Regions from separate parts of the Limosilactobacillus galli genome, predicted to be linked through region 2. Evidence: predicted binding sites of a transcription regulator. Region 2 holds the regulator's gene; the other holds the start of a gene.

The links. Region 2 encodes CtsR, which represses protease genes until heat stress. Its sites were predicted from a motif close to TTGGTCAAAAAAGGTCAAANA; they were not measured.
Region 1: the regulator CtsR is predicted to act here: its motif matches at 1,743-1,763, upstream of ftsH (ATP-dependent zinc metalloprotease FtsH).

Annotation. Positions count from the first base shown of each region.
Region 1 covers NZ_CANCWK010000010.1:35,133-40,997, forward strand. The annotation lists gene tilS (tRNA lysidine(34) synthetase TilS) at 1-1,161, shown strand, start outside; partial or broken gene hpt (hypoxanthine phosphoribosyltransferase) at 1,175-1,718, shown strand; gene ftsH (ATP-dependent zinc metalloprotease FtsH) at 1,819-3,960, shown strand; gene hslO (Hsp33 family molecular chaperone HslO) at 4,029-4,985, shown strand; gene dusB (tRNA dihydrouridine synthase DusB) at 5,098-5,865, shown strand, end outside.
Region 2 covers NZ_CANCWK010000042.1:9,385-15,249, reverse strand. The annotation lists gene QOS10_RS07760 (ATP-dependent Clp protease ATP-binding subunit) at 1-2,411, opposite strand, end outside; gene QOS10_RS07755 (CtsR family transcriptional regulator) at 2,425-2,892, opposite strand; gene adhP (alcohol dehydrogenase AdhP) at 3,035-4,057, opposite strand; gene QOS10_RS07745 (matrixin family metalloprotease) at 4,287-4,970, opposite strand; gene QOS10_RS07740 (SDR family NAD(P)-dependent oxidoreductase) at 5,152-5,733, shown strand; gene QOS10_RS07735 (SDR family oxidoreductase) at 5,733-5,865, shown strand, end outside.

The sequences.
Region 1 (5,865 bases), on a different contig from region 2:
ACGGTCGAAGAAGCCTACCTGACCGACTACTGCAGACAGGCCGGACTGTCATTGCGGGTGGCCCACTGGCCCAAGGAGGATCATCCTGAACACGGGGTTGAGGAGGCGGCCCGCCATTTTCGTTACGCCTTCTTCAAGCGCTTGCTGACTGAATACCACGCTGCGGCGGTGGTGACGGCCCACCATGCCAATGACCTCGCCGAAACCATGCTGATGAAGATGACGCGCGGTGGCCAGCTGGACCAGCTTGTTGGGATTCGTGATCAGCGCCCGCTGGGAAGGGGGAAGCTCGTTCGGCCTCTGTTGCCGTTCACTAAGGCAGAATTGTATCGGTATGCTCGGGCCCGGGGACTGAAGTGGTTTGAGGACCAGACCAACCAAGAGCTGACGGTGGCCCGCAATCGTTACCGTCACCAGATCATTCCGGCCCTGGAACGGGAAAATCACCAGCTAATCACCCACCTGCTTGATTATCGGGCACAGCTGACGGAACTGCTGGCCTGGCGAAATCAGGAGCTTGCCCGCCTGCTTGATACTGTTCAAGCGGGGCAGCATCTGGAACTGGTTGCCTTTACCCAGCTACCGGATTTTCAACAGGCAGAGCTGCTGCGCTACTGGCTGGAACAATCTGGGGTGACAGATCTCAAGGCAGACCTGATTGACCAGGTCCGGCGGGTTCTGAATAATCCCCAAAAGCCGCAGGGACTGATTGAGCTTCCTGGGAGTTCTGTATTAGTTAAGGACTATGCAGAGTGCCGGCTGGAAAATATCGATAAATTATCGTCCCAACGGCAAAAAGCACCGGTGTATATGGTAAAATTGGGCCAACAGTACCCAATTGATAAGCAGCAAAAATTGCTAGTAACAACCATGCAAGATGCAAGGGGAATGGAAATGTGGCTATCGCCGGATCAGCTGCCCTTGACCCTGCGTCCCTGGCAACCTGGTGATCGCCTCCGTCTTAAGGGCGGCGGGCACCAATCAGTACACCGGGTTCTGATTGACCAAAAGGTGAACGCGGGTGATCGCGGCTCCCAGCTGGTCCTGGTTGATGCTCGTGGAACGGTGGTCTGGCTAATCGGCCGGAAGTGGAGCTGGTTTGACCGCCCTGCCGATTACCGCCAGCGCTGGCAACGGCTGTTTATTGGGATCATAAAATGAAGAGGAGAAACTTATGAATAACGATATCGAAAAAGTCCTATTTTAGTAAGGAAGATATTCAAGCGGCCACTGATCGTTTGGCTAAGCAGCTGTCGGATGAATATCGGGACAAGCGACCACTGATCATCTCGGTCTTGACCGGGGCAGTTCTGTTTACCGTTGACATGATCGAGAAGATGGATATCATGGCCCAGCTCGACTTCATCGACATCTCAACCTACTATGGCGGTGCCCAGTCCACGGGTAAGCTGACCTTGATCCACGACCTGACGACCGACGTCAAGGGCCGCAATGTCCTGATCATGGAAGACATCGTCGATAGCGGGCACACGCTCAAATTCCTGGTCGACCTCTTGAAGGAGCGGGGAGCCAAGAGCATCAAGACTGCTACCATGATGGATAAGCCGGAGGGCCGGCAGTACGATGTGACCGTCGACTACTACGGTGTCCGGGTACCTAACGAGTTCCTGGTTGGCTACGGCTTGGACTACAAGGGCTACTACCGGAACCTCCCTTATATTGGCATTCTGAAGCCGTCCGTTTACCAGGAGGACTAGGGCCTAAATTGGTCATTTAATTTAATGGTCAATATTTGTCAAGTATGCTATTATAGTGGATACAATTATTAAAATTGATGCTGGTAGTTAGGAGGTTGTTATGAACAACAATCGTAGAAACAATAATTTCACTCATAACGTTCTCTTCTACGCCGTGATGTTCTTATGTATCATGGGAATTGTCTACTTCTTCTTTGGCGGCAATCAAACCAACAGCCAGAGCAAGACTGTTTCCCAGAGTGAGTTCATCTCTGAACTGAAGACCAACAAGGTTAAGAGTGTCCAGCTACAACCAAACGGTGGAGTGTACAAGGTTAACGGGACTTATCGCAAGCCTCAGAGCAACAATGATGATTCCACTAACGGCTTTGCACTAGCACCACAACGTAACAACAAGGTTTCACACTTCCAAGGTTCCGTCCTGCAGAGTGACGTAACAGTCAGCCAGCTGCAACGCTACGCCAACAAGCACAATGTTTCATTGAGCACGCGGGCCGAAGAATCCAACAGTATTTGGATGAACCTGTTGCTGACGGTTCTGCCGCTGGTCATCATGATCTTCTTCTTCTACATGATGATGGGCCAAGCTGGCCAAGGTGGCGGCGGCCGTGGAGTAATGAGCTTTGGCAAGACCAAGGCTAAGCCAGCGGACCCGAAGAAGAATAAGGTTCGCTTCTCCGATGTTGCCGGTGAAGAGGAAGAAAAGCAGGAATTGGTTGAAGTTGTTGAATTCCTGAAGAATCCGAAGAAATTCACCCGTCTTGGTGCCAAGATTCCATCTGGGGTCTTGCTGGAGGGGCCTCCGGGTACTGGTAAGACCTTGCTGGCCAAGGCCGTTGCCGGTGAATCGGGAGTACCATTCTTCTCCATCTCTGGTTCTGACTTCGTTGAAATGTTCGTCGGTGTTGGTGCCAGCCGTGTCCGGGACCTGTTTGACCAGGCCAAGAAGGCGGCCCCAGCGATCATCTTCATCGATGAAATTGACGCCATCGGCCGACGCCGTGGAAACGGCATGGGCGGCGGTAACGACGAACGTGAGCAGACCCTGAACCAATTGCTGGTTGAAATGGACGGATTCCAGGGGGACGAAGGAGTCATCGTGATGGCGGCGACGAACCGTTCCGATGTCCTTGATCCGGCCCTCCTGCGGCCAGGTCGTTTTGACCGGAAGATCTTGGTTGGTCGGCCCGACGTTAAGGGTCGTGAAGCCATCCTGCGGGTTCACGCCAAGAATAAGCCGATCGCACCAGATGTTGATCTGAAGGAAATTGCCAAGCAGACCCCTGGCTTTGTCGGGGCGGACCTGGCAAACTTGCTGAACGAGGCGGCCCTGCTGGCAGCCCGGCGCGGCAAGAATGAGATCGATGCTTCTGACTTGGATGAAGCCGAAGACCGGGTTATCGCGGGTCCAGCTAAGCACGACCGGGTCGAATCTGCCCAAGAGCGGAAGACCGTGGCCTACCACGAAGCCGGGCACACGATTGTTGGGCTGGTCTTAAACGATGCCCGGGTTGTCCACAAGGTAACGATTGTGCCGCGTGGTCGGGCCGGCGGTTACGCCATCATGCTGCCGCGTGAAGACGAGATGCTGATGTCTAAGAAGAACGCCAAGGAACAGATTGCCGGTTTGATGGGTGGTCGTGCGGCTGAAGAGCTGATCTTCAAGTCCCAGTCCTCTGGTGCTTCTAATGACTTTGAGCAGGCAACCCAGATTGCGCGGGCCATGGTTACCCAGTACGGGATGAGCGAGAAGATCGGTCCAGTTGAACTGCAGAGTTCCGGCCAGGTCTTCACCGGCCAGGGTTACGATCAGTCGCCTTACTCTGAGAAGACGGCGGCCCTTGTGGATGAAGAAATTCGGCGGATCTTGAATGAAGGCCACGAACAAGCCCTTCATATCATTGAGACGCACCGTGAACAGCACAAGGCGATTGCTGAGGCCTTGCTGAAGTACGAGACCCTGAACGAGAAGGAAATTCTCAGCCTCTACAAGACGGGGAAGATCCCAGAAAAGGATCACGCTGCTGAAGATGAGAAGGCCTATGCCCAAACCTTTGAAGAATCCAAGCGGGCACTTGAACGCATGGAAGATGAGAAGTGGGACAGCCGGAACGAACCTGCTGACGAGGATCAGGCTAAGAATGAGCTGCCAGCATCAACTGACGACTATTCGACTGACCAAAGTGATCAAAATAACCAAAACGATCATGATGACTCAGCAGATTCCGATCATCGTGAATAGTAAAATGCTAAAATAGGAGCAGACATCAGAACGTGTCGCTCCTATTTTTAATTTGAGGGGGAAATATTATGAAGACAACAGATTACTTAGTAAAGAGCATGACCAAGGATGGTAAATTTCGGGCCTATGCCGTGAACGCCACCCAGCTGGTCGAAAAGGCCCACGAGATTCATGACACCTGGAGCGCTTCCTCAGCTGCTTTGGGTCGGACCCTGGTAGGGACGCTCCTGCTGGCCACTGCCGGCCTGCAGGGAGAAGCCGGCATGACGGTTAAAATTCAAGGTAACGGCCCGGTTGGCTACATTGTCGCTGACGGGACGGCTAAGGGGACGGTTAAGGGCTACATGGGAAACCCGCACGTTAACCTGCCAAGCAATGACAAGGGGAAGATCGACGTTGCCGGGGCAGTCGGCACGAAGGGAACCCTGTCCGTCACCAAGATGGCCCCTGGTGACAAGACCCCGTACACCGGAGAGGTTAACCTGGTCTCCGGCGAACTCGGTGACGACTTCACCTACTACCTGGCCCAGTCCGAACAAATCCCGTCCGCAGTCGGCCTGTCCGTCTTCGTTAACACCGATGACAGCATTGAGGTTGCCGGGGGCTTCATGATTCAGGTTATGCCTGGTGCTTCCGATGGGGAGATTAGCAAGCTGGAGAAGACTCTTAAGGGGATGCCGTTGGTTTCAGAAATGCTGCGGGACGGTGATACGCCGGAGGACATTCTGACCAAGATGTTCGGCGATGACCTGAAGATTCTCGACAAGATGCCGGTCCGTTACGAGTGTGATTGCTCGAAGCAGCGGTTTGCTCACGCTCTCGAGAGTATCTCAACGAAGGATTTGAAGAAGCTGATCGACGAAGACCACCACGCCGAGACGGTTTGCCAGTTCTGCGGCAAGAAGTACGAATTCAGTGAAGACGAACTGCAGTTAATTTATGACAAGAAGGTCGCCGACGCGGAAGCCGACAAGGAGATCGCCGAGAAGCAAAAGAAGGCCGACGACAAGAAGGACCAGCAGTAGTTTGTTTGGTCTGGCTGATTAGATGTGCTATGATAGTTGAGTTATCGGACATTAAAAATAAGCGGGAAGTGGCAGGCCAACCCAGTTCCCGAGAAGACAATGAGGTGAAAGAATGAAGTGGAAGATCGGTGACGTGGAAATTCCTAATCAAGTAGTAGTTGCCCCGATGGCGGGTGTGACTAACTCAGCCTTCCGGGTAATTTGCAAGGAGTTTGGTGCCGGCTACGTTGTCTGTGAGATGATTTCCGACCGGGGAATCATGTACCATAATAAGCGGACCCTGAACATGATGAATGTTGACCCTAGTGAGCACCCGATGGGAATTCAAATCTTCGGTGGTACCAAGGAGACCCTGGTGGAGGCTGCCAAGTACGTTGACGAGCATACTGCCGCTGACGTGATCGACATCAACATGGGCTGCCCCGTCAATAAGGTGGTCAAAACTGATGCCGGGGCCCGCTGGCTGCTCGATCCCAACAAGGTCTACGAGATGGTGTCCTCCGTAACGGACGCTGTCAAAAAGCCGGTCACAGTCAAAATGCGGACGGGCTGGGACGATAAGCACATCTACGCGGTGGAAAATGCCCTGGCCGCGGAACGTGCCGGCGCTAGTGCCATCGCCATGCACGGCCGGACCCGAAAACAGATGTATACGGGACACGCCGATTGGAATATACTTAAAGAAGTAGCTGATCATTTGACGATTCCGTTCATGGCCAACGGTGATATCCGGACGCCGGAAGATGCCAAGAAGGTCCTCGACATGACCGGGGCCACGGCTGCAATGATCGGGCGGGCTGCCATGGGAAACCCGTGGATGCTGACCCGGACTGAACACTATCTGGAGACCGGTGAATTGCTGCCGGAAGCCACACCAAAC
Region 2 (5,865 bases):
TTGACATCATCGCCAACCTTAATCTGACCATCCAGCAGGGCCGTACTCAGGCTGTCTTCAACGTGGTCCTGAAGAGCCCGCCGCAGCGGCCGCGCTCCGTAAGCTGGATCATAACCGACCTTGGCAATCTCGTCAATTGCCGCTGGCGTAAGCTTCAGGTTGATCCCCTGCTCGGCAATCCGGGAAGTCAAGGACTTGGCCATCAGCTTAACAATCTGGTGTAGTTCCTTCTTGTTAAGCGAGTGGAAGATGATGGTTTCATCAATCCGGTTGAGGAATTCTGGCCGGAAGTGCAACTTCAACTGCTGCCGGATAGCCGCGGCCATGGCATTGTAATCGTGGCTCATATCCTTGGCGCCAAAGCCGACTTCTTTTTCATCCTGAAGCTGAGTTGCCCCCAGATTGGAAGTCATGATAATGATCGTGTTCCGGAAGTCCACCTTACGGCCCTTGGCGTCGGTCAGATAGCCATCATCCAAGACCTGCAGCAAGAGGTTGAAGACGTCTGGGTGGGCCTTCTCGGCTTCATCCAAGAGTACAACGGAGTACGGGTGCTGACGAACCTTTTCGGTCAGCTGGCCCCCTTCGTCGTAACCCACGTAGCCTGGCGCGGCACCAATCAGTCGGCTGGTACTGTACTTCTCCATGTACTCGGACATATCGATCCGGATCATGTTGTCTTCCGAGCCAAACATGGCCTCGGCCAGCGCCTTGGCTAATTCAGTCTTTCCGACCCCGGTTGGCCCCAAGAACATGAAGGAACCGATTGGCCGGTTGGGATCCTTAAGGCCGCTGCGAGCCCGCCGGATAGCCTTAGCCACGGCACTAACAGCTTCGTCCTGGCCGATCACCCGCCGGTGAAGAACCCGTTCAAGGTTGACCAGCCGTTCACTCTCGCTCTTCTTCAGCTGCGTCAACGGAATACCTGTCCATTCAGCCACAACCTTAGCAACATCTTCACCGGTAACTTTCAGGCGGTAGCCGCCCTTTTCTGCTGAACGGTGTGCCAGCTCTTTCTTCTGCCGGTCGAGTTCCGCCTTCAACGTCAGTTCATCCCGGCGGAGCTGAGCAGCCCGATCAAAGTTCTGGTTCTCAATGGCCGTTTCCTTGGCAGTGCGCAGGTCATCCAGCTTGCTCTCAAGTGATGGCTGCCGGTCTTTCTTCTCTTCGGCGTCGATCCGGACCATGGCTGCCGACTCATCCATCAGGTCAATGGCCTTATCCGGCAGGAAACGATCAGAAATATAACGGGAAGAAAGCTTGACCGCTTGTTCCAGGGCATCATCCGTAATCTTAACGTGGTGGTGTTCCTCGTACTTTGGCCGCAAGCCCTTCAGAATGTGGAGAGCAACCTCTGGCGTCGGCTCATCCACCTGAACGGTAGCAAACCGCCGTTCCAGGGCCGCATCGGATTCGATATGCTTCTGGTACTCGTCCAGGGTAGTCGCCCCGATCGTCTGCAGTTCGCCTCGGGCCAGGGCCGGCTTCAGAATGTTGGAAGCATCGATGGCCCCCTCGGCCCCACCGGCACCGATCAGGGTGTGCAGTTCATCAATGAAGAGGATGACGTGCCCATCATTTTGGATCTCCTCAATAACCTTCTTCAACCGGTTTTCAAATTCACCACGGTACTTAGTGCCAGCAACCAGGGAGCCCATGTCGAGGACCATCAGCCGCTTGTTGGCCAGCTCTTCTGGAACGGTCCCCGCGACCATCTGCTGGGCCAGTCCCTCGACGATCGCTGTCTTACCAACCCCGGGTTCCCCGATCAGGACGGGGTTGTTCTTCGTCCGCCGACTCAGGATCTGGATAACCCGCTTGATCTCCTTGTCCCGGCCGACAACTGGATCGAGGCGCTTGGTCCGGGCAAGCTGCGTCATGTCACGGGCAAGCTTGTCCAGGGTTGGGGTTCCCGCCGCCTGGTTATTGTTACCGTCTTGGCTGGCACGGCGCTGGACCTGGCTCTCGGAAATACCGAGCCGCCGCAGTGTTACCTTCCGGACCTGCCGCGGCAGGACGTCCAGGCTGTACAGAATCCGCGACGAAAGGACTCCTTCGTCCGCGATCAGGGCCAGCAACAGGTGCTCGGTCCCAATCTTCAGGGCATGCATCTGTTGAGCCTCCCGTCCGGCCAATGCCAAAACCTGCTTAGCTTTCGGTGAGTACGGCAGGTAGTCGGCGGGGCCGAGATCATCCATGGTTCCGTAGCCGATCAGCCGCTCGATCTCTTCACGAATATCATCGCTGGTGATTGAGAACTGCTCAAAGATCTTATTGGCAATCCCGTCCTTGTCCATCGACAGGGCCAATAGGAGGTGCTCAGTCCCCACCGCTTGGTGCTTAAAGTATTTTGCCTGTTCATGAGCAATTGCTAAAACGTGCTTAGCGCTAGGTGTAAACATGTTATCCATCTGCAATCAACCTCTAACTTTCATACCGTAATCGATTAAGAAACGAAACTAAAATCCGTGCGCGGAGTTTATTCTCCATATTGGTATCATCAACTGCTAAAGTCTGCTTCGATAGTGCCACCAGCATCAAATCGCCCTCGCGTCGCGAAATCACTTTCTCGTTGTAGAGCGTTTCTATAATCGCGAACGCTTCCCGTTCACGAATTGAATCGCCAATTGCTTGGACCAGTGAGTTTAGCACATCTACGTCGGCAAGTAAATTAACTCGCTCAATGCGGATGTAGCCGCCACCGCCCCGCTTGCTCTGGACGAGGTAACCATTCTGAATGGTGAACCGGGTCTTGATCACATAATTGATTTGTGATGGAACAACGTTAAAATGATCAGCAATTTCAGAACGGCGGATCTCGATCTGGGTGTCATCACCAAAGATTTCTTTGAGATATGCTTCGATAATATCCGAAATACTTCGGTTCTCCATTTCATCGCCCTCCATCATCTGACTAATCTTGACCATTATTTTACCATATTTTCCCCGTTTCTGCCCGTCCAACGTCCTACGAAAAAAGGGCTATAGGAAAACTTAATCTCCTATAGCTCTTAATTTATTAACTTAAATTCAATTAGTCTTCAAGGCTGAAGTCAACAACGTTCCGACCAACAACCTTGTTATCCTTCAGTTCTTGGATCATGTCATTGATTTCAGAAAGCTTACGAGTGCGAACGATTGGGTGAACCTTGCCTTCAGCACCGAATTGGAAGCATTCTGCCAAGTCTTGACGAGTACCAACCAGTGAACCGGCAACGATGATCCCATCCAGAACCGTCTTGGCAATGTTCAGCTTCATGTCACCTTGTGGAAGGGCAACGGCAACTAAGCGGCCATCTGGACGCAGGGAGTTAACGGCTTGGTCAAAGGCAGCAGTCGTAACGGCAGTAACAACTGCGGCGTGAACACCGCCAACCTTCTTTTGGATTTGTTCGTCAACGTCACCATCATGACGGTTGATAACAATTTCAGCACCGTTTTCCTTAGCAGCTTGCAGCTTGTCAGGGTTACCATCAACGGCGATAACGTGAGCGCCGAAGACGTTGTGAGCAAATTGGATACCGAGGTTACCAAGACCACCGGCACCAACGATTGATACCCATTGACCAGGCTTGATGTCAGCAACCTTCAGTGCCTTGTACATCGTAACACCGGCACAGGTCAAAGAAGTTGCTTCAACTGGGTCCAGACCTTCTGGAACCTTAACAGCGTAGTCAGCTGGAACGATGCATTGTTGAGCCATCGCACCATCAGCGGTGTAACCAGCGTTCAGGACGTTACGGCAAAGAGTTTCCCGGCCAGTCAGGCAGTATTCACAGTGGCCACAGCCCTTGAAGAACCAAGCGATTGATACCCGGTCCCCAACCTTCAGAGAGGTAACGCCAGGGGCAACCTTGGATACACGGCCGACACCTTCGTGACCGATAATCCGGCCCGGCTTCTTGCCGAAGTCACCGGCAGCAACGTGCAGGTCGGTGTGGCAAAGACCACAGTATTCCATGTCAACTAAAGCTTCACCTGGCTTGAGATCACGAAGCTTAACATCCTTAACAGTAACGTATCCATCTACTGGATCATTAATAACAGCAGCTTTCATAAGGTAAATTCTCCCTTTCAAAGACATGTTCTACTTTTCACAATTGTTATAATAGCAGAACCATCCCTGTTTTTAAAGGCTATTCCATAAGTTTTTCATCGCATCAAGTGAACCAATTACCATTAAATTAGCAATGACAGCGCTACTGCTGGATTGACTGAGGGCAAACCAATCATAAAATTAAATTATATTGCTAACTAAAAGTAACAAGATTGTGAAGCAATCACAATTACTCCCGGTGTCTATCATACAGGAGGCGAACCGTTGCCCGATCATCCTTGGTGATCCCGGTCTTGACATTGCGGGGAATCATGACACTGTGCATGTACTCCGGCGCATGGGCCAGGCCAAGCGCATGCCCCAGTTCATGCTCGGCAATCTCCGTTCGGAAAGTCCGGTTGGTATAGTCCAGCTGTCCGGCATCCAGGGTTGAGCGGGCTCGAATTAGCGCGTGGGTGTCCGGGTTATATTCTGTACTGGTCGACCCCAGCTGGGACGATACATAGCCCACGGTTGTTGTTGGGGCGGTACTAGTCAGCGACCCGTCCTGAGCAATAATATCGGCACGATCCTCGTCGCGGCACCAGCTGATATGAACCGCCCCCGTATTATTCCAAGCCCTCACTGCCCCCCTAAAGGCCGTCTGTAACGCCTTATCCCGGGTTTGCATATAGATCCGCAGGTTCCGGGTCGGCCAGCGGTAGCCTTCAATGGGGGTCGGCGTCCTGGACGGCAGGCTAAGGGTCCTGGCGCCGGCACGTGTCGCCTGGGCGGTGTTGCTCCCTGTCATCTGGCCATCTTCTGTGCTGAAGATCGATGATTGATTAATAGAAGAAATGGGATCAGCGTTAACGGGCAGACCGATTCCGACAACGGCTGCTAAAACGCTTAGCAGCAATAAAAGACGTTTCACAATTCTCACCTCTCCTAACTACTAATAATGATGGGGGATTTTTAGCTGGGAAGCAACAATTAAGGCTTCGCAAAATTATTGTAATATTTCGGTAACTTAAATTTAATTATCCATTGCCGGACTTTATTGATATCATGTAACCAACATTTTTTACAAATCATAACAAAGAGAGAGCTTATCTATGTCAAAACGACTGAACGATAAAGTAGCACTGATCACCGGAGCAGCGAGCGGCCAGGGAGCAGCTGAACCGGCCCTCTTTGTTAAGGAAGGGGCCAAGGTGATTGCCACCGATATCAACGCCAAGCTCCTCAACAAGCACGTTGATACCCTGAAAGAGCAATACGGTGACGCAATTCTGCCATTAAAGCTGGACGTTACGAAAGAAGACGAGTGGATTGACGCCGTGGCCCAGGGGATTAATAAGTTCAAGAAGATCGATATTCTGGTAAACAACGCCGGAATCGGAATCACTGACAAGACTTCCGGTTTGACCGACTCCACGGTTGACGACTGGCACCTCTTCATGGATACCAACGCCATGTCGCACTTCTTAGGGATGAAGTACGTCGTTCCTGAGATGAAGAAAATCGGCGGTGGCTCAATTATCCACATCCCATCCCTTGCCAGTGTCCAAGGGACTGCCGGGGCCCCACCTTGCACGGCCTCTAAGGGGGCTTCCCGGGCATTTACGAAGGGAGCGGCACGTGACCTTGGCAAGTTGTCAACTCCGTCCTGCCCGGCTGGATCGTTACCCCGCTGATGCAGGCCTTTACCCTCAACAAGCAACTTCTAGACTCGCTGATCGCCGGGATTCCGCTTGGCCACCTTGGTGATCCCGAGGACGTGGCCTACCCGGTCCTCTTCCTGGCCAGTGACGAAGCTAAATACGTTA